2 regions of the Paenisporosarcina sp. FSL H8-0542 genome follow, and region 2 is predicted to be linked to the other one. Evidence: riboswitches for the same ligand, from Rfam matches in the RefSeq annotation. Region 2 holds a riboswitch; the other holds the start of a gene.
What was found. Region 2 has a riboswitch for cobalamin ahead of MHH33_RS14925 (ABC transporter substrate-binding protein). Riboswitches for the same ligand answer to the same signal wherever they lie in the genome.
Positions count from the first base shown of each region.

Region 1: linked by a shared signal. The riboswitch ahead of MHH33_RS14090 (DUF4430 domain-containing protein) and the one ahead of MHH33_RS14925 (ABC transporter substrate-binding protein) in region 2 are both predicted to bind cobalamin.

Region 1 is NZ_CP152050.1:2,761,647-2,774,157, forward strand. Features, by position in the region: gene MHH33_RS14055 (DUF3291 domain-containing protein) at 2-466, opposite strand; gene MHH33_RS14060 (hypothetical protein) at 770-1,321, opposite strand; gene MHH33_RS14065 (hypothetical protein) at 1,838-2,023, shown strand; gene MHH33_RS14070 (ECF transporter S component) at 2,058-2,759, opposite strand; gene MHH33_RS14075 (energy-coupling factor transporter ATPase) at 2,735-4,414, opposite strand; gene MHH33_RS14080 (energy-coupling factor transporter transmembrane component T) at 4,396-5,274, opposite strand; gene MHH33_RS14085 (DUF4430 domain-containing protein) at 5,355-6,224, opposite strand; gene MHH33_RS14090 (DUF4430 domain-containing protein) at 6,367-9,972, opposite strand; cobalamin riboswitch at 10,157-10,347, opposite strand; gene MHH33_RS14095 (hypothetical protein) at 10,785-10,916, opposite strand; gene MHH33_RS14100 (DinB family protein) at 11,128-11,637, opposite strand; gene MHH33_RS14105 (hypothetical protein) at 11,876-12,088, opposite strand; gene MHH33_RS14110 (CPBP family intramembrane glutamic endopeptidase) at 12,240-12,511, opposite strand, start outside.
Region 2 is NZ_CP152050.1:2,962,765-2,975,275, forward strand. Features, by position in the region: gene cobS (adenosylcobinamide-GDP ribazoletransferase) at 1-312, opposite strand, end outside; gene MHH33_RS14895 (cobyric acid synthase) at 309-1,142, opposite strand; gene MHH33_RS14900 (bifunctional adenosylcobinamide kinase/adenosylcobinamide-phosphate guanylyltransferase) at 1,155-1,721, opposite strand; gene MHH33_RS14905 (aminotransferase class I/II-fold pyridoxal phosphate-dependent enzyme) at 1,703-2,773, opposite strand; gene cbiB (adenosylcobinamide-phosphate synthase CbiB) at 2,760-3,716, opposite strand; gene MHH33_RS14915 (adenosylcobinamide amidohydrolase) at 3,719-5,185, opposite strand; gene MHH33_RS14920 (iron ABC transporter permease) at 5,188-6,183, opposite strand; gene MHH33_RS14925 (ABC transporter substrate-binding protein) at 6,176-7,144, opposite strand; cobalamin riboswitch at 7,289-7,478, opposite strand; gene argS (arginine--tRNA ligase) at 7,754-9,421, opposite strand; gene MHH33_RS14935 (DUF1934 domain-containing protein) at 9,418-9,840, opposite strand; gene MHH33_RS14940 (diguanylate cyclase) at 10,407-11,498, shown strand; gene speB (agmatinase) at 11,708-12,511, opposite strand, start outside.

The sequences.
Region 1 (12,511 bases), 200 kb from region 2:
GCTACTTAATCAAGAACATCTCCCCTTTTTCATCAAATGCATGCTTAAAATCAAATGCAAAAGGAGTGGGACCATGCTGAATATAATAGTTGTATCTCTTGAATGCCTCCTCCCATGAGACATCATTAACCTTTTCTGTCCACCAAACTACATAAGAAAGGTGTTTCTTTGGATACGGCTCGATCCATCTGCTTCTATCTCGTAATGCTTGCATATGCTGTCCTGAATAGGTAAAGCGATATAAGGATTGAAGGCTTCTCCATACTGTTAGTGTAAGAATAGGAGAACCAATTCCCTTTACGGTTTCTTCAGGGAAAGGGACTCCTTCAGGTGAAAACGCCTCAATAAGTCCTGACTTAGTTGCCTGACGATATACTTCATTTCCCACTTGAAAAAATTCACGAGAGGCAGGGTGGTCATTGTGGTGGTTTAGCCTACCAACAGTATAGATTGAAACTAATGCCATAAACAGCCCTCCATCTATAGTCTTTTCCTAGATATATTCAAGTAAAAATGTGAAAATTCCTTCTTCAGCTAACCTGCCTCGTTAGTTGAAGAAGAAATACGATCTGTAACATATCTATTCTATCGCTGAACGAGTGTGCTGCATGCACTCCTAGTAGACATAACACCCGGATTGGGAAGTATTCGATTTCATTACTCCATAAGAAAAGCTGCCCTTTAAAGGCAGCTGGCTTCACATTTGTATATATACCAACTGACATAATGTTAAATAAAAAAATCGTCCGTTCTATCGGACGATTTTTTCTTATTGTGCTACTTCGCTGGCAATGCTTGATTCTGCTAAGCCAACTTCTTTAAGTACCTCATTTAATTCAGCTTCAGCCTCTTCAAATTTAGCATTTGCCTCATCTAATACAACGTCACCTTCTGCAGCTAATGCGTCTGCTTTCATTGTATAAGCTTCTTGCATTTTGTTTAATGCTGAGTCAATTGTTTCTTGGTGATCTTTTAATTCAGCAGGAACTTCTAATTCTTCTACTTTAACCGCAGTATTTGCAGCAGCTGTTTTTGCAGCATCCCGCATTTTTTTTAGCTCAGCAGCTTCTGGAGGTGCTTCTACATCTACATTTTCAAAAGCATTTAGATCTGCATCTACAGCATTAATAGATTGAGAGATTGATAAGTAAAACTTCATCATATCTCCAGCAGGGTTCGCTTTTTCTTCAGATGCAGTTTCTTCAGATTTAGTTCCTACAGTCGTTGTAACTTTTTTCTCTTCTTTGTCTTCTTTGTCTTCAGTACAAGCTGCAAGCACTAAAGAAAGTGAAGCAATAAGCAATAATAGTTTTTTCATCATTCAATCTCCTTTAATCTTGGGAATATTTAGTTATATTACCACAGATAAACTCCCTTGTAAATGAATTACCAAATAATTCGCCATTTAGTAACGTTTTCAAAGATCTTATAAAGACCGATTCAATCACTGAACCGAAGGGTTTTGTTCAGTAAATCAGGAGTTAATGAACACCCTATATTTACAGTGTTTTGTGAGGTTAATTCTTTTATTAATGTTCAAGAACTCGTTCAATAATCTAAGTTCAGTAACCTATACGACACCTAAGTATAGTTACACGATTAAATCTAGGCCATAAGAAAAAACCGCCTTGTAAGGCTGTCGGTTATTCAACTAAAGCGCCCGTTAGTTGAATATGAAAAAAGCAATTTATCACATATTAAATTTAGGAGTCTTCATTAATCTTTGGAAAAAGTAGTCCCGTCCAGTCGGAATTGGCTGATGGCTGCTTTATAGCAAGCTGCATCACCAGTGAAGCATCGATTCCAGGAGTCGTTGCAGTAGGCGATTTATTGAAACATGACTGCATTTAATTTGATTGCAGGTACATTTCAAGACGCAGCCAACACCATTAACAAAGTTAAGCAATACATCCAACCGGATGCTGCTAGTCTGGGGATGATTTCATCTCACAATGAGGTCTTTAAAACTCGTAATAAAGAATTAATAAAAGATTTGATTAAAGAAAAATACAAGTTTGAATGAACCACGAAAATGCATCAAAGAAGAATGTATTCACTTACACATAGCCTTTCACACTTAGCAGACTGTATTTTCTCTTGAAGCGTTCCAAGATTTTCGTCCAGCTTGCCCCGAAAACTAAAATGAAAAATACATTCGATAATCCATGCGCCAAATCGAAATAGATGCTGGAGACATAGACACCGACAAAAAATTCCCTTGTCAAAATCTCCATGTTGCTTACAATGATCCACATGTTCATGAACCAACCGAATAAATATCCCCAAAGGAACCCGAAGATGCACTTACCCCACATTTTCTTCATCCACCAAACGTTACGCAACAGACCGGCACTCATCCCAAGCATTCCCCACGCATACATTTGCCATGGAGTCCAAGGTCCTTGTCCCAAGAAGATGTTGGAAACGACCGCTGCGACAGCCCCTACGATGAAGCCCGATTCCGCCCCGAAAACAAGACCGGCCATCATGATGACGAATGAGGTGGGCTGGACACTGGGCAGGCCCGCAAAAGGAACGCGGCTAACCGCCGCAATGGCCGCGAGCATCGCCAAAATGACGATTTCCCGCCCTGCCAATTCCCTGAATTCAAAACGGGAAAAGAAGGGGAGCATGGTACACGCGATAATCGCAAGGCTCAGCAGCAGATAGGCATTGTAATCGAAATAAACGATGGAAACAATGAGCATGGTGAGCACAATAAAAGAAGCGGCCATCAAGTAAATGTGGGAGCGGGCCATGTTTCGATCGCCTCCTCTAACGTAAGTGCTTCATATACATTGCTTGACCTTGTCGCCCGGTTGATTGCCGTGGTGTAGAAGTAATTCCCTTTGAATAATTGATCCGCCGTGCCGGCAACCGTTATTTCCCCATCAAACATGATAGCGCATCTTTGTGCATTCCGGGCAGCGAACTCGATGTCATGCGTCACCATCATGATGGTCAATCCTTCACGATGGAGCCTATAGAGCACTTCGGAAAAGCGCTTTTTCGAGATGGGATCCAGCCCTTTTGTCGGTTCATCGATGAACAGGATATCAGGAGAGCCAATCAGCATGCAGGCAAGTGCCGCCCTTTGTATTTCTCCGCCTGAGCAATCATACGGATGGCGATCCCGCAGATGTGTGATATTGAATGCCTTCATCAATTCCTCCATTTTGGCAGTGCCGTTTTTCACATCGTGTCGCACGACCGCTTCTTCCAATTCCTTCACAATGGTATCATGGACGAAATAGGTCCGTGGATTTTGGGGAAGGTAGGCCATTCTTTCATACAGTTTCCTGCCCTTCAGCTTACTTACTTCCATTCCTTCATAGCATACTGTTCCCCGTTTCGGCTTGATGCTTCCAATGCACGCCTTCATAACAGTGGATTTTCCTGAACCGTTCCCTCCGACCAATGCAAAGAATTCCCCTTTGAAAATATCCAGCGAAAGACTTTTCAAGATCATCGATCCTTTTTTCTCGTATTGGAAATATACATCCTTCATTTCCAGTACCCGCTGCCTCCCAGTTCCCTTAGTGGCATCGGCATCCGCAACTTCAAGTGCAGGATATACCGGCAGTGTTCGGATCCACTCTTTGCTTTCCTTCACGTTCAATGGTATGCCATCCAGTCTTGGCCAAACTTCTTTTTCCATATAAAGCCTAGATATTGAAGGTACGTAAGGGATGAATCGTTCGTCTCCCCGCGCATATAGTTCAGTGATGACCGCTTTGCTGTTTCCATCATAAACGATTTTCCCGTCCTCCATCATAAGTACCCGATCCGCAACCCCGAACAGTTCTTCCAACCGATGTTCGACAAGAATGACCGTCATGCCCATTTCCTTGTTCAACCTTTCCAGAATGAGAATCAACTCTTTGGCCGCAATCGGATCAAGCTGGGAAGTCGGTTCATCCAGTAGCAGCACCTTGGGCTTCAATAACAGAACGGAAAGCAAATTCAGCATCTGCTTCTGGCCACCGGATAGTTCCGATGGCTTCAATCTCAGCAATCCTTCCACTCCAAAAAAATGGACCATCTCTGCAACCCTTTTGCGCATTTCGAAATTCGAGTAGCCCAGATTTTCCAAGCCGAACACAATTTCCTGCATCACTTCATCCATGACGATTTGATTGTCGGGATCTTGAAAAACAAGGCCAATTTGTTCAATCAATAACCTTTCTTCCCAGTCCTCCAAACGCTTTCCTTCGTAATAGATTTCCCCTTTCCTCCTGCCTGCAGGGGCAAGCTCTTTTTTCAAAAGACGCAGCAATGTCGTCTTGCCGCAGCCGCTCGGGCCGCATAGCACTACAAATTCCCCTTCCCTCACACTTAAATGGATATCCTTCAGCGCTTTCCATTCCATGTCGGGAAAGCCGAATGTCATTTCTTCTATACGGAAAATTTCCACTTCAATTGTTCTCTCCCTTCAACGAGCAATGGAAATGATACCAATAACATCATACAAATAAGCAGGACCCAATCCAGGAAATAAAGGTGCAATGTCCCCAGAGCTGGATAGATAATGATTTTGCCGTACCCAAGCATCCCGCCTGTTACACATAGCGCAAAAAGAGCAGTCATTGTCACGAGCCACCCCTTATCCCGTTTGTTCATTCTGTAGGGAATATAAGGATTCCGCTTGCCCGTCCCGTATCCCCTCGCCTTCATTGAATCCGCCGTGTCCAATGATTCTTGCAAGGACCATGTCAACAAAATCTGCAGCATGGTCATCCCATTTCCCACTCGCTCCCATACGGTTCCTGTCGAGGCTGTCGTCCCTTTGATGCGCTGCACGTCGCTTATTTCATCCAGCCTTCTTTTCAAAAGGGGGACGAAACGGATGGCCAGCATGGTCAAAAAGGCGGTTCTTGGCAAGAATGAAGAAAAAACGAACAGAAATTTATTGCCGTTCAAAATGATGTTGAATGAAATGAACATCAGCAGGATCATGACAATCGACTGCGCCATTACGACACCGTACATCGTGGCTTCCAGGGTAACCTGCTTCCCTCGAAAGTAGAAGAAAATGTGCGTACCCCTCGAATTCAACAATGGATTCAAGACAATAATGGCAACGCTCATCCAGACGAGTGATGGAATCCATTTCCTGAGCGCTTTGCCGCCGCCATGGGCAAGATTGGCCCCAAACAGCAGCAAGCACGCCACAAGCAGAAATGCTGGATGATTGAAATACATGGCGAGAAAGCCGACACATAAATAATAGAAGAAAACCACGAATGGGTGGCAGCTGCGAAAGCCACTTTCCATATTTGTACACCTTCTTTCATTTAACGTTTCTCATGCAGAAAACCGGCCGCATTGCACTGGCCGGTTTTCGCTTGGCTGAATTAACGGCGAAAAGGTTTCAGGTCGGCTTTCAGGTCCTCCCCAAGACTGGTCGTATAGAGCCATTCGACATGATCATCCACCATTAACGGGACCGTGCCTGCCCCACGATCCGGAAATACCCCATTTACACGGTACATCCAGCCGCTCCCCTGTCCACGATCAAATTCATAGACATTGGCGATACCTTCCACGTAAGCACTGGCGCCTTTCCCGCCACGGTAATCCATTTGGATTTTATGTTTTTTCGTGATTTGGATCAATGCGTCCAGTACGGTATCCCCTTCCTTGAATTCCATTTTTACAGGAGTCAGAGGGACCTCACTTGACGAGATGACGATTGAGAAGACGATTGTGGATGCTTGCTCTTCAGGTTCCTTTTCTTTTTCAGCGGGGCTTTCCACAGGCGGTGCCGGTGGCTTGGAAGGGACCTGTACGGGTGCTGCCGTTTTTGGGAGATTGCCGGCAGTGGCGTTTGAAGGTTGCTTGCCATCTTCCCCTAAAGGCCCTGACGTATGATTTTCGGCTTGTCCTGGCTGCTTTTTAGCCTGCTCCTTTGCATGAGTAGGCTGCTGCACTTCTTTCTTTGCCGACGCAACCGTTTTTTCCTGCTCATTTTCCACCCGTACCTTGGTTTCTCCTGCTTTTTCTTGCTCTTCCTTGCGGGAATCCGTTATTGATTCTTCAGAGATGCCCTCGTTCTCTTCTACGGGTTCCTGTTCCGTCAGCTCCTCGCTTGCATCCGTTTCCTGGCTGCTCTGCGGTTTTTCCAGCCCTGTCGGTTTCTGCAGTGACGATCCGCATGCGCCCAGCAAAAGAACCAATACAAAAGCGGCGGCCAAATTTCCGAAGAACTTCACATGGTTCCTCAACGATAGTCCCCCTTTACTTACATTCTTTGAATTGAATGTCCTCCATATTGCAGACAATCCAGCACCTTAGTGGAGGAATGCTGGACCGTCCTTGAAATACGATATTTAATGTGAACACTTGATAAAATGAACGCGACACTGTTTATTTCTTGTTGTTCAGTGAACGGGAAAGGAACACGGCAAAATGCGCGCGGGAGACAGACCCTTTAGGATCGAAATTTCCGTTCCCATTCCCAAGCGTGATACCATTTTGATATAAAATTTCTGCATCTTTCCGATGTGCATCCGACACACTGTCCAGATCAGCCAATTTCACTTTTTCATTTGTGGCTTTCAATCCAAAAGCTCGGACAAGCACGGAAGCCATTTGTTCACGATTCAGTTTTTCACCAGCACCGAAAGTTTCCCCGATCCCCTGACCTCTGAAAATGCCTGCCGCTTTCGCAGCATGTGCGGCTTCATAGAATACGCTAGATTTGGCTACATCCTTGAATCCTGCCGGCGACTCCGGAGCTTTCAAATCCAGTGCTCTGGCAAATAAAATCGCCGCTTCCCCTCGGTTCAATTCTAGGTTTGGCTTGAACGTCCCATCCAAGAAGCCAGCAATTACACCTTTTTCAGCAAGCTCCTGTATTTCTTTTTCCCCAAAAGATCCTTTCTTGACATCCGGGAATGAAAGATTCGGGGCCGATGCCTTTACGTCTCCCATATCATACAGGCCGGTTTTGCCAGTTTTGAGACGGTCATAGGCGACCAAAGCCATCATCCCTTGCTGGGTGGCCATGTAGTTGCTTTCCGCGCCTTTCGTATGGGAAATCCCCCCGTCCATATTGACAAAGGTTTGAAGTGCCGAAAGCAAATCGCCTTTCTCTTTCTTGAAGCGATTGTCTTCCAAGTCAATCCCAAGACTTGACAGCGCAATGATTACTTGCGAAACGCTTTCACTGTTGACTGATCCTGCCGACTGGAATCCACCTTCAGCCAGTTGTTGCTTGGACAGCCAATCCAATCCTTTATTCGTTGCATCCTTTGCTTCTTTCGTTTGCTGGTATTTCGCTAGAGCTTGCAGCGCCATGGCAGTCATGTCGATATCACTTGCAGCTCCATCCGTCAGCGGAAAGCCACCATCGCCGTTCTGTTCCGCAAGCAGCCAATCCACCAGCTTTGCTTTCGTCCATACCGCATTCGCAGGAACTTCGTAATTTTTTGAGTCCAAGGCAAGCAAAGCGAAAATGACACCGTTTGTCCCTTGCATCGTCATGCGTTCATTGTTGTAGATTTTTTCAATGAAGTCATATCCCGCGATATTTCTCGGATTTTTCCCGATCGAGGTGATGGCCAACGCCATCCGCTCATAGTCGGTGACTTTCCTGAACTCTCCTTTTTCCGCCTTTACATAGCTCTCGAACGCAGCGTAGTAAGAAGCTGGAACTTTTTGAGCCGCCCTCGCCAAACCAAGTACATCCCAATCGATGAAATGATCATAATTAGTGAAATCACGGGTTTTTTCGATCCATTTTGCTGCATTGGCAATTGATTTTTGTATCTCGATCTGGTTGTTTCCATTGCTATTGCCGTTTCCGGGACTGCCGCCCCCTCCGTTATCCGGAATATTTCCTTGTCCTAGATCATGCCCAAGATCCTTCGTATATTGCCAGCGGAGAACATCTCCGTCTTTCAACACATAGTTCCCTGCACTGTATTCCGGGAAGGTTCCGTTGACCGAATACATCCAACCACTTTGTGAACCATGGTCAAACTCCCCAAGATTTTCTATCGCCTGAACGTAAAGCCCAGCCCCGGATCCAATATAATCAATGGATACCCCTTTTTGGTCGGCCACTCTTTTCAATAATGTGAACGCAGTATCACCATTTTGCAGTGCCACTTCCATAGGCACGATGATATCTCCCAGACCTATTGTGCGCTTCTCGACGGACAGTGTGACCGTTTTGTCCGACGGGATGGCACCGCTGTCGGGGTCTTCCTCAATGATGATCTTACTTGATTGGCGCAGGAGCCTTGGATAACTACCGTTAATGTCTTTCGTGACCTTCAGCTCATACGTCCCGACCCTTGCTTTTTCACCAGGTATGCGTGCGACTCCGTTGGCATCCGTTCTGAATGTCTCCCCATTGAAGTGGATGGCCGCGTCCTTGATCTTCGCTACCTCGTTCTCTTTTTCCAGTTCCCAGGAACGGTTGTACACATTGTATTCTGCCGTCACCGTAACTTCAATTTCATCGCCTTCAAGTAATTTCGGCGCAATTGAAATGTTTGGGCGGAGGGTCAATTCCTCCACTTCATCGGCTATATCGATATCTTGGTAAATGTCCCCCACGTTCCCGTAAAACCAGACGATTTCATCTCCGTCTTCAATCGGGTACTCTCCGACAGACACACCCGGATAGTCATCATTCACTATATACTGCCAGCCATCCCAGGCCCCGAACGTCGCTTGTTCCTCTGGCCCTATTTTGGCAATATAGGAACTCGATCCTTCAAACGGGATGCTTGCTTCGGCAAGCGCCTGCTCCGTCGCATCGAAAGCATCGGCGGCTTCCATGAATGTCTCCACTTGGACATCTTTATTCATGAGTAGCGTATCGTTGATTCCTTCCACTCTTACCGAGACATTCGTTTGCTTGTCCAGTTCTTGCTCCTTGTAGTCTTTCAGCCGCACGAAAGTCGACTTTCCTGCAACGGCATCAGAGATGGCAAGCAATCCTTGCTCGGTTGCCAACTGCCAGGAGCCCAAAGTGTTCTCCTGCCAAGTAAATCTGCCATCAGCCATTTGATAGCGGTCCACAAATCGTTCAATCAGGTTGACCGATCCGAGCTGCGTCGTTTCCATGGTCCACTTTTCCGAGAAGAGGTCCTCGCCTACCGCCGCCAAGCCATTGATGATAGGCGCGACGCTATTGGAGTTTTCCCCGAACATCTGCCCCATGACTTCGCCCGTGGCTTTGTTCCGGTTGTCATGTATCCCTTGGACCGCCTTGTCGACAGCGGCTTTCACATCCGGCCGGTCCAAATGTGGGGCTAGGGCGATCAGTATCCACCCTGTCACATCGGAATCGCCAAAGTATCCTGTCGTGGCATTTTGCTTACTCAATATATATTGGATATGTTTATCCTGGTCATACTCCGCTTCCATCAGATCAAGCGCGACCATTGCCCAAGGCTCTCCCCAAATAGTAAAGAAAGATCCGTTCTCTTTCTGCTTCGCAACTAAATCATGCACTATGTCCCGTGTCCCGAATTTATATGGGTTTTTGCCCAAAACGATGGAACCGATAACAATTCCTGCATCCTCGTTCGAGGAAGTAGTCACCTTTTCCTTGCCGACGGTCCAATAAGACGCTGGATTCCATGGGGAAGCATTTTCTTTCCATGGAACGTCGTTTTCCAAGTCCGTCCCTGCACCCCATAAAGCGGACATCAGCCAATAATTGCTATGTGAAGTCCCTTTGGAATAGTCAGGGGGGTTCTGTATGTAGTAGTTTTTCGTTTTCTCGATTGCTTGTTCCACTTTTGCTCTTATCTCGGCGCTACGGTCGGTTTGTGTCGACTGCGTTTGTGTATTAATTTGCCCTTCGGCAAGCTGGCCTCTCGTCTCCTGAGGCAGCGAAGCATTTCCGCTTTCCCCTATGGCTCCTGCCTGGATCGGTGAAATCAAGGACCCGAGCATAATCAATGCCAATAATGCAGGAAGAAGGCGTCGCAATTTCTGTGTGTAGGTAGTCAAGTGATGATTCTCCATTTCTCATAGAATTTTTGATTAACGTGTTGTTGCGGTTCCGTGAAATCCTCCCTTTTTCGAAATCAAACAAAAAAAGCGCTTACCCCCGGAAGAAAGGTAAGAGCCTTTGTATTCTCACAAATTCAAAAAGAAATTCAATGATCCACAATGCAACCTTTTCCCGGAAGGTATTCTACATCTATATTTAGGCAAGTCTCCTGACTTATGAGGTTGGTACGTTTCTTCCGCCTTCCCAGTTTTTCAACTAGTGGCTCATGGAAGTCACTCCCTCAATTACAGTGGCCGGACCGTCCAGGATTTTAACCTGGTTCCTTTTTAATCTTTACCCGCAAGTAAAGAACCAAAATATATAACTATTCAATTATTAAATCGCTTTCATTATAGTTTAATGGAAATAGAATTACAATAATTGAATTGGTAAAGTTTGCCTACAAAAAACGGATGATTTTTTATATAGAGATAAAGTGGGGGTTATCGCTCCTACGATTAAAAAGTCTCCAGGACTCATCATCCTCTTCTGAAGTGTCTGGGAATAATTCCAATATATAACTTTTCGATAAATAGACCTTTAGCCCACCTACTTCATCTGAGTCAATGATTTCAACAATCAAATGTTCTTTTCCTAAAATATCCTGCTATGCGTTGGTAGTACCATTAGTTCAAAATGCTTCTTATTCATTTGGTAAATTAATCCTCTTATTGAACTAACCTGCCTCGTTTGTTCAATAAGAAAAAGCTGCCTAAGCAGCACGAGGATCTTCAACTAAAGCACCCGTTAGTTGAATAAGAAGTTTTATTTAATTCTCTTGATGTTTTTTCTTATACATCTCTTTTAGTACATCTACATATTTATCGCTTGTAAAGTCATCTTTTCCGTCTTTTGCCATTTCCAAATATGCGGCGGTCATCATTTCAATGCTTTTTAGCATCTGACTCATCTAAGGCAATGATTTTTTCTTTTGTTTTTCTAAATCCAACATAAATTATCTCCTTAGTTCTGAATGAAACTATAGTAAATTCGCTATAAGGGGTAGCGTCAGGAAAATGCAGATTTACAACGTTAAGGAAGTTTCAATATTAAAAAACCTAATTTCTCATTTAATGCTGAAAAATTAGGTTTTTTCATTAATAGAAAAAGACTTATAAGTATTTATCACTAATCACTTTCATATGGTGTAACTCGTGCCCGGCAATACCATATGCAATGGTACCTATCGAAACTGGGCTGTTCATTACAGTTCCATTACGAACCCACGCTGCATCATCAATGGTTGAAATAAGGCTTAACGTGTTGGAGCGTACTGTGTCAAAACCAGCTAGTAACTGCTCCCAGGATAATTTGTTGAAGTTTGCCGCAGCAACGTATTGATCCTGATCCATTGCTGGGAGTGGTGCACTTTCATTTCGTGCAATGGCAAGCATTCGATACGACATCACACGTTCCGAGTCGGTCATATGCCCAATCACTTCTTTTAAAGTCCATTTCCCTGGAGCGTACGACTTCCTTGCTGCCTCCTCTGATACGCTGCTTAAGAGGGTAATGGTCTTAGTTCGTTGCTTACTAAGTATTTCTTCAATATCTCCATCTGGCACAAGACTAACAAACCTAGCATGCTCTGGATTTTCAATAAATAATGGTCGTGGACGCACAAGAATCCTCCTCATCGGAATAGTTAATTATGGTTCTAGGCAAATATTCGACAGTAAGAAGATATTTCCTTCATTATCTGTACAACTGATTTATGCAGTTAACATAATACAGATAATAATGGATTAATTCACTTTTTATTCCACTAACCTGCCCCGTTAGTTCAATAAGAAAAAAGAGCTGCCAAAGCAACTCCACGATCTTTAACTAAAGCACCCGTTAGTTGAATAAGGAAAATGTTTATCTCTTTCGCTTTTCTAGCCAAGGTTGGATTTTCTTTTCAATTAATTTAACTCCAATATAAGCATCCAAGACACCAACTAATAAAACAATAATTATCATACTTATACCAGTAGAATCAGCATTTACAATCGGTTTGAAAATTCTAAAAACGACAGATAAAAGAATGGGTGATGTTATTACAACCCAAACAACTACAAAAATGTTAACCACTTCAAACGCCTCTTTTAATATTTATTTTAGGATAAGATAAAAGTTTTCTTTAGCTAACATGCCCCGTTAGATGAAAAAGAAAAAAGGGCTACCAAAGCAGCCCAAAGATTTTTACAAAAGCACCCTTTAGTTGAATAAGAAAATATCCGTCTTATTCAATAACCAAAAGCTTAACTTGCTTCCAACCTCTAATAAATATTAGTAGAAGGAAAAATGTAATAGCAAATGTAATCGGTCCGTACAATGCTAATTCCCCTATCAATTGTTCTCTCGAGGGCATGGCTAAATCAGTCAAATTTGGAGAATCGAATGTACTCAAAAGAATAGCTACAAGGTTTATTACTGCATGTAAAATAATTGGTATCCAAATGTTTTGTTTCAATAGATAAAAATAAGCTAACATACATCCCATAAGAAATGCAT
Region 2 (12,511 bases):
CCGTGGATCGTCTAATATTTCATGGCGTTTATCTTGGTTACGATAAGAAAAAAAGGCATCACTCGTATCAGCAAATCCATCCAGATGCAGTCCACCTGAAAGCACAATACCGATTAACACGATGGTAAATGCTAAAAAAAGAGGACTTACATCAAGATACAACCAAACAATTGAAGTGATCAGCCCGAATGCCCCCCCTATCCAGGGGAGAGTGGCAAACATCATCGTTACTGATTTCCGATTCATATTCAGTTCTTTATTAATTGGGATAATGGTAAAAAATTGTAGAGCAAGCAATACCCCGCGTATCATGGTAGCTTCACCATATTCTTTATTTTTTCCCAATCTAAATGGGATGCAACATGAAGAGCCCATTCATCATATTTATCTTCACCAGACTTGTTTGAAATTGAATCATGTTGAGTAATATAAGAATCTTCCTCTTCAATTTCGTGGTTATCCATAAATGGAATAACGCCGAGAACTGGAATTCCTGTGTAGGACTCAATAAATGATACGCCCTCCTGAAACAATTCCTTATCTCCACGAAACTTATTAATAATGATCCCCTTTACTCGATCCCGATGATTTGAAGACAATAATTCCAGAGTCCCAACGATTGTTGCAAAAACTCCACCACGTTCAATATCAGCAACAAGCAATACTGGCACATCCGCTAAATCAGCAATTTTCATATTGACAAGTTCTCGGTCAGTTAAGTTTACTTCTACTGGACTTCCAGCTCCTTCTAACACAACTACATCATAGTGCTCACTCACAAACGAAAGCGATTGTTTGATAACTGTCAAACCATGATCATAAAAAGATTCACGATACGCTACCCCGGACATTTCCTCCACTTTTTCACCTAACAACCATACTTCAGAAGACATATGTCCAGAGGGCTTTAATAAAATAGGGTTCATTTGTGGAAGAGGTTGAACTTTCGCCGCTTCTGCCTGTGCAAATTGAGCGGTACTGATTTCTAATCCATTACCTATTTTTGTAGAAAAGGTCGACATATTTTGAGATTTAAATGGTGCTACATGAAAACCCTCATTTGCAAATAACCGGCAAAGTGCTGTACAGATCATGCTCTTTCCGACGTTAGAAGCTGTCCCTTGTATCATAATACCGTGCATATGTATTCCCCCTTACTTCCACTTCTTTGCTAGTCCATATGTAAGTTCATATGCATAATCACTCTCTTTGACGAGCCACTGGTGGAGCATTCCCAGCCATTGCTGATAGATTACTACATCTGGAATTTTCGAAATAGGCTCATCTAATACTTCATTAGAAATGACGACTACGGTTGTCCCGTTTTTCAGCAACGAACTAATCGTTTCATGGAAACGTCTCTCTTTTTCATGCATGCAGTTTTCACGTTTAAAGCATGGGTCATCCATTGCCCATCCTTCGTACAATTCATTAGCTAACCACGTAGTGATGCAGTCAATCAGAACCCCATCACCAGGTTGGATGGATGGCAGAACTTCTTCTATTTGACGAGGTTGTTCAATCGTCAGCCAGTTGTTTTTATAGTCTTTTCGATCCTGTTGATGTCGTTTGATTCGTTGTTCCATTTCACTGTCGTTGGCAACGCCCGTCGCGAGATAGATTAGTCGCGAACAAGATTGATTCATTAGCCATTCTTCAGCAAAACCCGTTTTTCCACTTCGTACACCGCCAGAGATAAATGTTAGCGTGCCTCGAACCATACTGTTAACTCCTTTTTAAGGATTTCCATATCTTCTGCGGTCTTCATACCAATTCTGTACCATTGACCGTCAAGTCCTTGAAAATTCTCGGTATGTCTTAAAACCAACCCTTGTCTTAAAAAGTATTGGAAAAATTCACTGTCTGGTTGTTGTAACTTAAACAATAAAAAGTTGGCTTGTGATTGTGTTACTTCGCAACCTTTTGCTTTTAGAAAAGCACTCATGTCGAGCAGCATGTTTTTGCTATGAAGAATTGTTTTCTGCCGGAACTCTTCATCTTTTAATACGAGAGAGCCAATTTCAGTTGCTATCCTATTTACATTCCAATGTGGTGCCAGTTGTCGAATTTCTTTGACTATGGAAGGGGCTGCTGCCATGTATCCTAGCCTTAGACCAGGCATTGCGTACATTTTTGTCATTGAGCGAACAATAATCAAATGACTAAAATTTATGTCAGAAATTAATGATGATTGTTCTGAAATGAAATCAATGAAGGCTTCGTCCAATACGATGTCACAGTTTACTTTTTTCGCGTATTCTACTAAATCCACTAACACTTTGCGTTTTAGCAATGTGCCAGTTGGGTTATTCGGTGTACATAAGTATAGGACTTCGGCTTGTTGCATATGCATTTTCATTTCATCAATCGGGTATTCACCCGTAATGATATCAGTCATGTGCAAGTTCACAATTTCCACTTCGCGTGCTCTTAAAGTCGTTTCATATTCAGAGAAAGTTGGGTGAACGATTATCGCTCGTTTGCCTCTGTACCTTTGTGCAAGCAATGAAAATATTTCTGCGGCTCCATTTGCAACGAAAATGGAGTAAGGCGAGATGTTGTGATACTCAGCGATTGCTGTTCGAAAAGGTTCACCAAGTGGATCTGGATACCCCATCATAAACGGTTGGAATTTGTACCAGTCAGTTTGTATTGAGGTAGGGGGACCGAATGGATTGACGTTTTCACTAAAGTCTATCATTCGTTCGGGAGGATTAATTCCCAAACTTTTATATAGATGATGTGGATTTGCACCATGGTTAGGTAATGCCACTTAAAACACCCCCGATAACCATCATCATTATCCAAAACAGAAATATAGCGATATGCATTTGACGGATTGTATATAAAATATGAATTGCTCGAAGCGGGTTTTCTGAAATTCCCATACGTGGACGGTTAGAAGGAATTCCTTTATACATATTAAGACCTCCCAGTTGCACGCCAAGTTGATAGGCAGTCGCAGCTTCCAAGTACCCACTATTTGGGCTTGGATGCTTTTTGGCATCTTTCCACCAATTAGCTAATCGAGTGCGAAGGGTTTGTTTACTAAAATTTTTTGTCCATGTAAGAATGATATAGCCTGTGACTCTGCTCGGGATATAGTTCAACACATCATCCATTTTGGCAGAAGCATAACCAAAGTCTTGAAACTTCTCATTTTCGTGACCCACCATCGAATCTAAGGTATTCACTGCTTTATATAACCAAAGCCCAGGTGCCCCGAAAAGAAATGCGAAGAAAAGTGGAGCTGTTATCCCGTCACTTGTATTTTCTGAGACAGTTTCTACCACAGCTCGTGTAATTTCTGATTCAGATAACTTTTCAGTATCGCGACCGACAATCCATGATAGTTTCATTCTAGCTTCTTTCAAGTCACCATTAACTAGTGGTTGATAAACGGACATCGCGGCGTCTTTCAAGCTTTTTTGGGCAAACCCTATTGCACACAAAATACTTTCAACAACGATGCCAAAAACAAAGTGAATCTTGTATGCTGTGAACACCAAGGCAAATACGCTAGCGAATGTAACCGCAACAACCGATATCAAAAGGATTATTCCTTTGATTTTTCGATGACGGCCTTTATTCAACAAAGTAGTTAAATTTGTTATTAATCTACCAATCCATCGAACCGGGTGTGTCCAATTGGGTGGATCACCTATTATTCGATCAAGGAGTAAGCCGAAAGTAAGCGCGATGATATGAGCAGACATACTTAAAGTCCTTTCGCTACTTTATAACGTTTGATAGCTAGTGTAGTACACTCAAAAACGCCTCGCCCAATGCATTTCCCTAGCTCTGTAATAGGTCCAGCATACGGTAAAAGATCCCCTTTTTGGGTAGCCGCTATAAGTAAACTGTCCGTGGAGGTTCCAGTTGCAAGTGTATTTGTTATAGAGTCTCTTACATCTTCGTTTTGAAGAGCTTTTGTTTTTGCTTCTGTCGCTGTAATCATAGCTTGAATGAATGCTTCGTCAGATAATTTCCCATTGACAATTATCCAGGTATTAATCGTACCTACATAAAGTTCGTCTTCGCGGTCAAATGCTTTTGACACATCCACTGCATTTCCTACGCCCGCTGTAACGGCAATGATAATGGATCCAAAAGTTCCACCATACTCTTCAATGACCACATGTTTCGTTTGAACAGCCGTCATCATTCCCACTGTATCTGTTGTCGGAAATCCTTGTGCTTGCAGATAATCAAACATCTCGTTTGTGCTATCGTCACATTCATAATCAGCTTTCACATGACGATTAACAAACGTACGGTACCAACCAAACCCCGGATTTACAACTGCTGATGATACTGTTTTTAATGGGAAGTTTGCTTGCATGACCACATACTCATTTGACACAGCAAAATGGTCTTTCTTAATGATGTGCTCTTCCTGCAATTCACTCAAATTTGGCAATAATGTAATTTGTGGTTTCGGTTGTTCTGGATGTGGGTGGCTTCTTACCCGAGCTTTGTAGACACTTTCTAGCTGTTTTTGTTTTAGTACCGCATGCGGTTCACCAATTATTTTCACTTCGCCATCTTCCATTAATAACAACCGATCGCAATACAAGGAAGCTAAATTTATGTCATGAAATACTGAGATGATTGTTAATCCATTCTTAGTGGCTTGCATTCTAATCGTGTCCAACAATTGTTGTTGATGTGCAATGTCTAAATGGTTTGTTGGCTCATCCAGTAATAACACTTTTGCTTGCTGTGCAAGTGCTTGCGCCACAAAAACACGTTGTTGTTCTCCTCCAGAAAGCTGATCGAGATAGACATGCTCATACATTTTCACGTCGGTTAGCTGCATTGCATCTTGAATTGCTTGCTCGTCTTTCTCAGACCAAGATGAAAAGAATCCACTTTGATGAGGGTATCTCCCCAGAGAAATCGTGTCTCGCACTGTATATGAAAAAGCATTTGCGTGTAATTGAGGTAACACAGCCATATGCTTAGCGAGTTCTTTTGTAGTATATGTTTCGATTGGTTTGCTACCTAATTTGACCGTACCTGCTTTCAAAGGAAGTACACCACTAATGATTTTCAGTAAGGTCGACTTTCCACTCCCATTTGGACCTAATATCCCAAGAACTTCCCCTTTAACAACATGAAAAGACACGTCTTTTACAACCGGTGAGTCGTGATAACCACCTGTTAATCCTTCGACTTTTAGCATGATTACGCACCCACCTTTCTTCGTTGTTTCCAAAAAATAAACGCAAACACTGGTGCACCAATGAAGGCTGTAATTACGCCTATTGGTAGCTCAGACGGTGAAATTATGGTTCGCGACACTAAGTCACAAATAATGAGTAATGAAGCACCATTTATAAATGATAAGGGTAATACATGACGATGATCCGATCCCCACAACATACGTGTCATATGTGGAACGACGAGACCAACAAAGCCAATGGTTCCAGAAACCGATACCGCAGCACCAGTTAAAATCGAACCTCCTGTTAAAATCATCATTTTACGTCGTTTCACATTTACACCTAAATGCATGGCACGTTCCTCGCCAAAAACTAATGCATTAAGCTCGCGTCGATTTAGCCATAATAGTAAAAAACCGATCGTCATAAACGGTAATGCCATTGTGACATAGGGCCAACCTCGCATTGACACACTACCAAGCAACCAGCCAATAATTTGACGGAGCTCTTCACCTGAAAGTGAAATCATAAGAGAGATGACAGATCCCAAAAATGCACTAAATATTATTCCTGTGAGAATGATCGTTTCCATCTTCATCGCGCGGTCTATGAGCTTGGCAAAACTCATAACAGTAACCATAGTTAAAAAAGCACCGAGCATACTGAAAACTGGCAATGTGAACAAGCCTAGAAAGGGTACAGAAATTCCGAAAAAGAGTGTCACCACGGCGCCAACTGAGGCACCGGACGACACTCCTAACGTATATGGATCCGCTAATGGATTTTTCAACAATCCTTGGAAAGCTGCTCCCGCTATAGCAAGTGATGCACCAACTAAACCAGCTAGCACAACACGAGGTATGCGAATATTCCAAAGTATGTTTGATGCAGCTTCATCCATGTCAGGATTCCACAAGACTTGCACAGGAATCGAAACCGATCCAGCCGTTACCCCAACCAGCACAGCAGCAATCAGTACGAATACAGAAGCTACATAGGCAAACCAGGTTTTATTCACTGAAGACCTCAGGATGAATTGCTTTTGCCAATTCTAATAAGCCTTCTGTTAAACGAGGACCTTGACGACTTGTCGTATCACCATCCACATCCATTACTGCCTTGTTTTTCACAGCTGTAACTGTACCAAAACCTTCACGAGCCAAAACTTGCTCCGCTGCATCTGGTACATAGTTTCCGTAAGTTGTTAATATTACATCCGGATTACGCTTTACAATTTCTTCAGGGTCCATCATGATCCAACCTTCTAGATCTGATGCAATATTTTCTGCGTTCAATATTTCGATCATTTCGTTCATAAATGTGTTTTTACCTGCTGTATAAATTTCTGGAGCTGGAGATATTTCCGCAAATACTTTTTTCTTCGTTTCAATGGTTGAAGCCTTTTCTTGAATCGTTGCTACTTCATCCTTCATTGTTTGTACCATTTCTTCAGCTTCTTTAATCTTACCTGTCGCTTGGCCAATAGTAGCCATCGTGTCATACACTTCATCAAAACTTACTGCAGATTTCACAACATACACGTTTAACCCTGCATCACGCAATTGTTTAATTCCAGCCTCACCTACTCCGAGACCTGATTCATGTGCAAGTACTAAATCTGGATTTAAAGAAATAATTTTTTCTACATTAAATTCTTGTCCACCAATTTTTTCTTTAGAAGCAACTTCTTCTGGGTAGTTATCGTAATCCGAAACTCCCACTACTTCTTCTTCTAAGCCAAGAGCATACAAAATTTCTGTATTGCTTGGAATCATTGAAACGATTGCTTTTGGTGCTTCTTCCAATGTGATTTCATTATCAGTGACATCCTTAATTGTTAGAGGAAATTGGGAAGCCTCTTGTCCAACTTCTGTCTCTTGTGTTTTGCTGTCTGCAGGTTTTGCTTCTTCCTGCCCACATGCTGTTAATAATATCGCTGCAAGCGCAGTTGCGAGCCATAATTGCCAAATCTTTTTCATTGTTGATTTCCTCCTTGATGTTTATGTTTATGTTTTTGGACACAAAAAAATCCTCCGCTTTTTGTCGGAAGATGGTTGGTTGAATTTAGGCTTTTGCTAAAATGAGCACGAGCTGATTCACACCATTCCTATCCTCGTAGGGTTGCGGGTGTTGCGCACGTAGGCAGGTCTCCTGGCTTGTGATCAGTGGTTGGCGCGTCTTCCCAAAGCTAAGTTTGCTTCAGTGACTTGATGCGCTTCCTCTCACATACAGTGGCGGGACCGCGTCGGATTTGAACCGACTTCCCTTTTAACTCTGCGATTGAAGCAGAGCACCTTCGTGTTGGGGCTATGTAATTCATTTTTCATTATACAGGATTTCTGATGGGTGTCGAGAAGGTTTTTGTGGGTGACTCGGATTGCGTGAAATTGAAGATTTCTCCATTTCGAGGGTGGAAATCTGGAATTCAAGTTGCGTTATCTGCATTTCATGAGGCTTTATCTCGAATTCGAATACGTTTATCTAGATTTCGCATTCACTTATCTGAATTTCGTTAAATTTGCATGCGGTGCCGGGCACCAAAAAAGCCATTCCACATCTTTCGAGTGAAATGGCTTTGGTTATTAAAATTACATTTTTTCAGGTGCGCTTACACCAATCAGACGTAGGGCATTTGCGATAGTTGTGCGGACTGCCGTAATAAGGGCAAGACGTGCACGTGTCATGTCTTCGTTCGTTGCATCCAATACTTTTTCTGCATTGTAGAAACTATGGAAGGTTGCTGCAAGTTCTTGGATGTATGTCGCAACGCGGTGTGGTGAGCGGATTTTCGCTGCATCAGCCACAACTTGCGGGAAGTCACCCATTTTCTTCAGAACATCTATTTCTTTTTCAGCTTGCAATAAATCCAATTGAGCATCCGAAGCACTGAATCCTTGCTCTTCAGCAGAACGTAAAATCGAGCTGATACGCGCGTGTGCATACTGTGCATAATACACAGGATTTTCATTTGATTGTGAGACAGCTAAATCTAAATCGAAGTCCATATGTGAATCGCCAGAACGCATCGCGAAGAAGTAACGAACAGCATCCAAACCAACTTCTTCAACAAGTTCACGCATCGTGACGGCTTTACCAGTACGTTTACTCATCTTCATTTTTTCGCCGTCTTTATACAATTGAACCATTTGAATAATGCTTACTTCAAGCGTATCGCGATCATATCCAAGTGCTTGGATTGCCGCTTTCATACGTGGGATGTAACCATGGTGGTCCGCTCCCCAAATGTTGATTAATTTATCAAAACCGCGTGCAATTTTGTCTTCATGATATGCAACATCAGGTGTTAAGTAAGTGAATGAACCGTCGTTTTTAATCAGCACGCGGTCTTTGTCATCGCCAAATGTTGTCGAACGGAACCAAGTTGCGCCTTCTTCTTCAAATACGTGACCATTCGCACGTAATTTATCCAAAGCGACTTCAATCTTGCCGTTTTCGTATAGAGAAGTTTCTGAATACCACTCATCAAAGTTAACACGGAAATCAGCTAAATCTTTTTGAAGTTTTGCAAGTTCCACTTTTAGACCATGTGAACGGAAGAATGCAAAGCGTTCTTCAGCAGACATCTGAAGCAATGCATCGCCATGCTCGCTTGCCATCTCTTTTGCGATATCAATGATATCTTGACCGTGATAGCCATCTTCAGGCATGTCAGCATCTTGACCCAATGCTTGCTTGTAGCGCGCTTCCAATGAATGTGCCAAGTTGTTGATTTGGTTCCCGGCGTCATTGATATAGTATTCACGTGACACGTCATAGCCTGCAAAATCCAATACATTACATAATGAATCTCCGACTGATGCACCACGGGCATGCCCTAAATGCAAATCACCTGTTGGATTCGCCGAAACGAACTCCACTTGAATTTTTTCACCAGCGCCAGCTTTTGAACGGCCATAATCAGCACCTTGTTCCAAGACAGCTTTCACCACGTCCGCCAAGTAATCTTTGCGAATTGAGATGTTAATAAATCCTGGACCGGCAATTTCGATTTTCTCGATAACTGTGCCAGTTGTATCAAGGTTTTCCAAAATAGCTTCAGCAATAGCACGAGGTGGCTTCTTCGCAAGCTTCGTCAGCTGCATCGCAATGTTTGTAGCGTAATCACCATTCGCTTTATCACGTGGGGATTCCAAATGAATGCCAGGCATTCCTTCTGAATCAGTTAATTCGGCTTTCAATATAGCTTTCTGTAATGCTTCTTTAATGGATTGTTGAACTTGTTCTACTGCGTTCATTGCGATCCCTCCGTGTAATGAAATTCAAGTGTGTATTCGCCAACGGGTTGCCCGCTCACGTCTAAATCATATTGAACGACAAAATGGCCGTCGTGTTCATTTTGCTCAAACGTCATCTGCCGTGTATTGGTTGTCACCATCAACATGCCATATTCGCTATCGTAACTGCCTGTCTGCTCTGAGTCCTTAATAAAAGGGAGACGCATATTAATTCCGCCGCTTCGCAGTACCAGGGCTTCGGTTTCACCCATTTTGACAGTGGTGTTCACATCTTTGTCATCTTGAACTTCCGCATATTTTAAATAGGATGTCTCATCTTTTTCAATCAAAGTGCCATTTGCCCATAATTCATAGATTTCCGGTTCTTCATTAGGTTGCCGGATGGTCGTTTTTAACCTTACTTTTACTTTTGTATTCATAACAAGTCCACCCGCTTCCTTGTGATTTTGTTTAATTTCCTTACCAAGGAAATGCTTTTACGCTTTTCTATGTCTAGCTTCAAGCGCCAGGCCGCACCTAAGCTTCAGTTCCTCAGGCGAAAGTGAACTTTCGCATCGAACCTTCCAGCGCCGGCGTCGACCTAAAACGGCGCTTTACGCTTTTCTATGTCTAGCTTCAAGCGCCAGGCCGCACCTAAGCTTCAGTTCCTCAGCGAAAGTGAACTTTCGCATCGGACCTTCCTGCGCCGGCGTCGACCTAAAACGGCGCTTTACGCTTTTCTATGTCTAGCTTCAAGCGCCAGGCCGCACCTAAGCTTCAGTTCCTCAGGCGAAAGTGAACTTTCGCATCGGACCTTCCAGCACCGGCGTCGACCTAAAACGGCGCTTTACGCTTTTCTATAACCTTTTTATTATAAGTGATTTATATACTTTATTTCAAATGTCGTTTTAAAGGACATCGATATTGTAATAATTTGTTAAAATTTACTTAATCGTTTTTTTAGGTATGTTATACTAACGCTAGAATTTCTCACGGAGGAAAAGTCATGCTTTTCGAATTACTTATTAACTTTTGTATTTTATTCACTTTCGCGGTTTTGTCCTATTGGCCCTTCCAAGATGTTGTGCGATCGAATTTCCCTTTCCCGAAAACACATCCTTATATCATTGGAATTATTGCTGGATTGGCTGGTTTTATCTTAATGGAATCCGCTGTCAATCTGTCTGATTTGATTATACTTGATGCAAGACACGTAGTAATTGTGATTTCTGGAATTTTTGGCGGACCGATTGCTCCTATCATCAGCGGACTGATTATTGGTGTGACACGGATGTTTATCCTGGAGGAATTCACTACGACTGGAATTCTTGCAGGATTGAACGTTATCCTCATGGGAATTGTGATTGGGGCGTTCAGTTTTAAATATAGGATGACATTTAGAAATGCTCATCTTTATTTTTATTATGCAACTGCTCAAACTGCTCTTTTAATCGTCTATATCATGTATCCAGCATTGAATAACGTTCACGAAGTCCTGTACTATATCATTTATTCCGCCTTTTCATTCTTTACTGTACTGTTCATTTTAATCGAATTAAACGAGCATTTTAAGAAAATCCGTCATACTGAATTATTATCAGAGACCGATTATCTGACTGGTCTTTATAATAATCGCAAATTCCATCAGCTGACACATTCTTACATTACAGAATCAACCAAGCCTTTCAGCATGATTTCCATCGATATCGATTCTTTCAAAAAAGTGAATGATATTTACGGTCATCCAGCGGGCGATGAAATATTAAGGGAACTTGGCAAGCGTCTGAAGGATCTCGTTTCGGAAAATGAGGGATACGTCACACGAAATGGCGGCGAACAATTTGCCGTATTGATTGCTAATTCCCCTCCTGCAATGGGACTTTATCTAGGTGAACGCATACGCTCCTGTGTGGCAAGCACCCCATTCCTCGTTTCAGATAACCTGGAAGTCTCAATTACGGTATCCGTGGGAGTCAGTTCCTATCCGGATAATGGCTCAACGATTCAGGAACTTTATAGTGCTGCTGATTCAGCTATGTATGAGGCGAAAGCGAACGGACGTAATCGCGTCATTCATTTCACAAATAAAAAAGCGTGATGCTTCTCAGAAATGAGAGCATCACGCTTTTATTATTGTCTAGCTCCAAGCGCCAGGTCGCACCTCCGCTTAGGCCCACAGGATGTGGGTCATGAAGGCGCTCCGACACGAGGCTAGGAACTTAGCCTCCCGGTGTGCCTGCAGTTACTTGGCACACAGTAAACTTTGCTTCCAACTTCGGAGTCGAGCTAGAGTGGCGCTTTACGCATTTATTTTACCCAGCCTAAAAGCATTTCACGGATGAGTTTGCTTGCAGTGTTTGCAGTTTGTTCAGATGAATCGTAAATTGGCGCTACTTCCACTAAGTCGAAGCCAACGACGTTTACGTCTGAACCTGCAATCGCATGGATAGACGCCAGTAATTCACGAGATGTAATACCTCCGCAGTCGACTGTTCCAGTACCTGGTGCGTGTGCAGGATCAAGTACATCAATGTCGATTGTTACGTATACTGGACGCCCTGCCAATGTTGGCAACACTTCTTTTAACGGCTCCAGCACTTCAAATTTTGAAATGTGCATGCCGTTTTCTTTTGCCCAGACAAATTCTTCTTTCATGCCTGAACGAATACCGAATGAGTAAACATTTTTTGGACCGATGTGATCGGCGATTTTACGAATTGGTGTGGAGTGTGAAAGTGCTTCTCCTTCGTAAGATTCACGTAAATCAGTATGTGCGTCCATGTGAATGATTGCCAAATCCGGATACTTTGCAGCGACAGCTTTCATAACTGGCCAAGACACTAAGTGCTCGCCACCCATTCCGACTGGAACTTTTCCGTCAGCTAACAATTTTGTCACGAACGTTTCGATTTCGTCCAAACTTTTTTGCGGGTTCCCGAAAGGTAACGGAATATCCCCTGCATCGAAGTAATTTACTTCGTCAAGGTCACGATCCAAATACGGACTGTATTCTTCAAGGCCGATTGACACTTCACGAATACGTTGTGGACCGAATCGTGAACCTGGACGGTAGGAAACTGTCCAGTCCATCGGCATGCCGTAAATGACAGC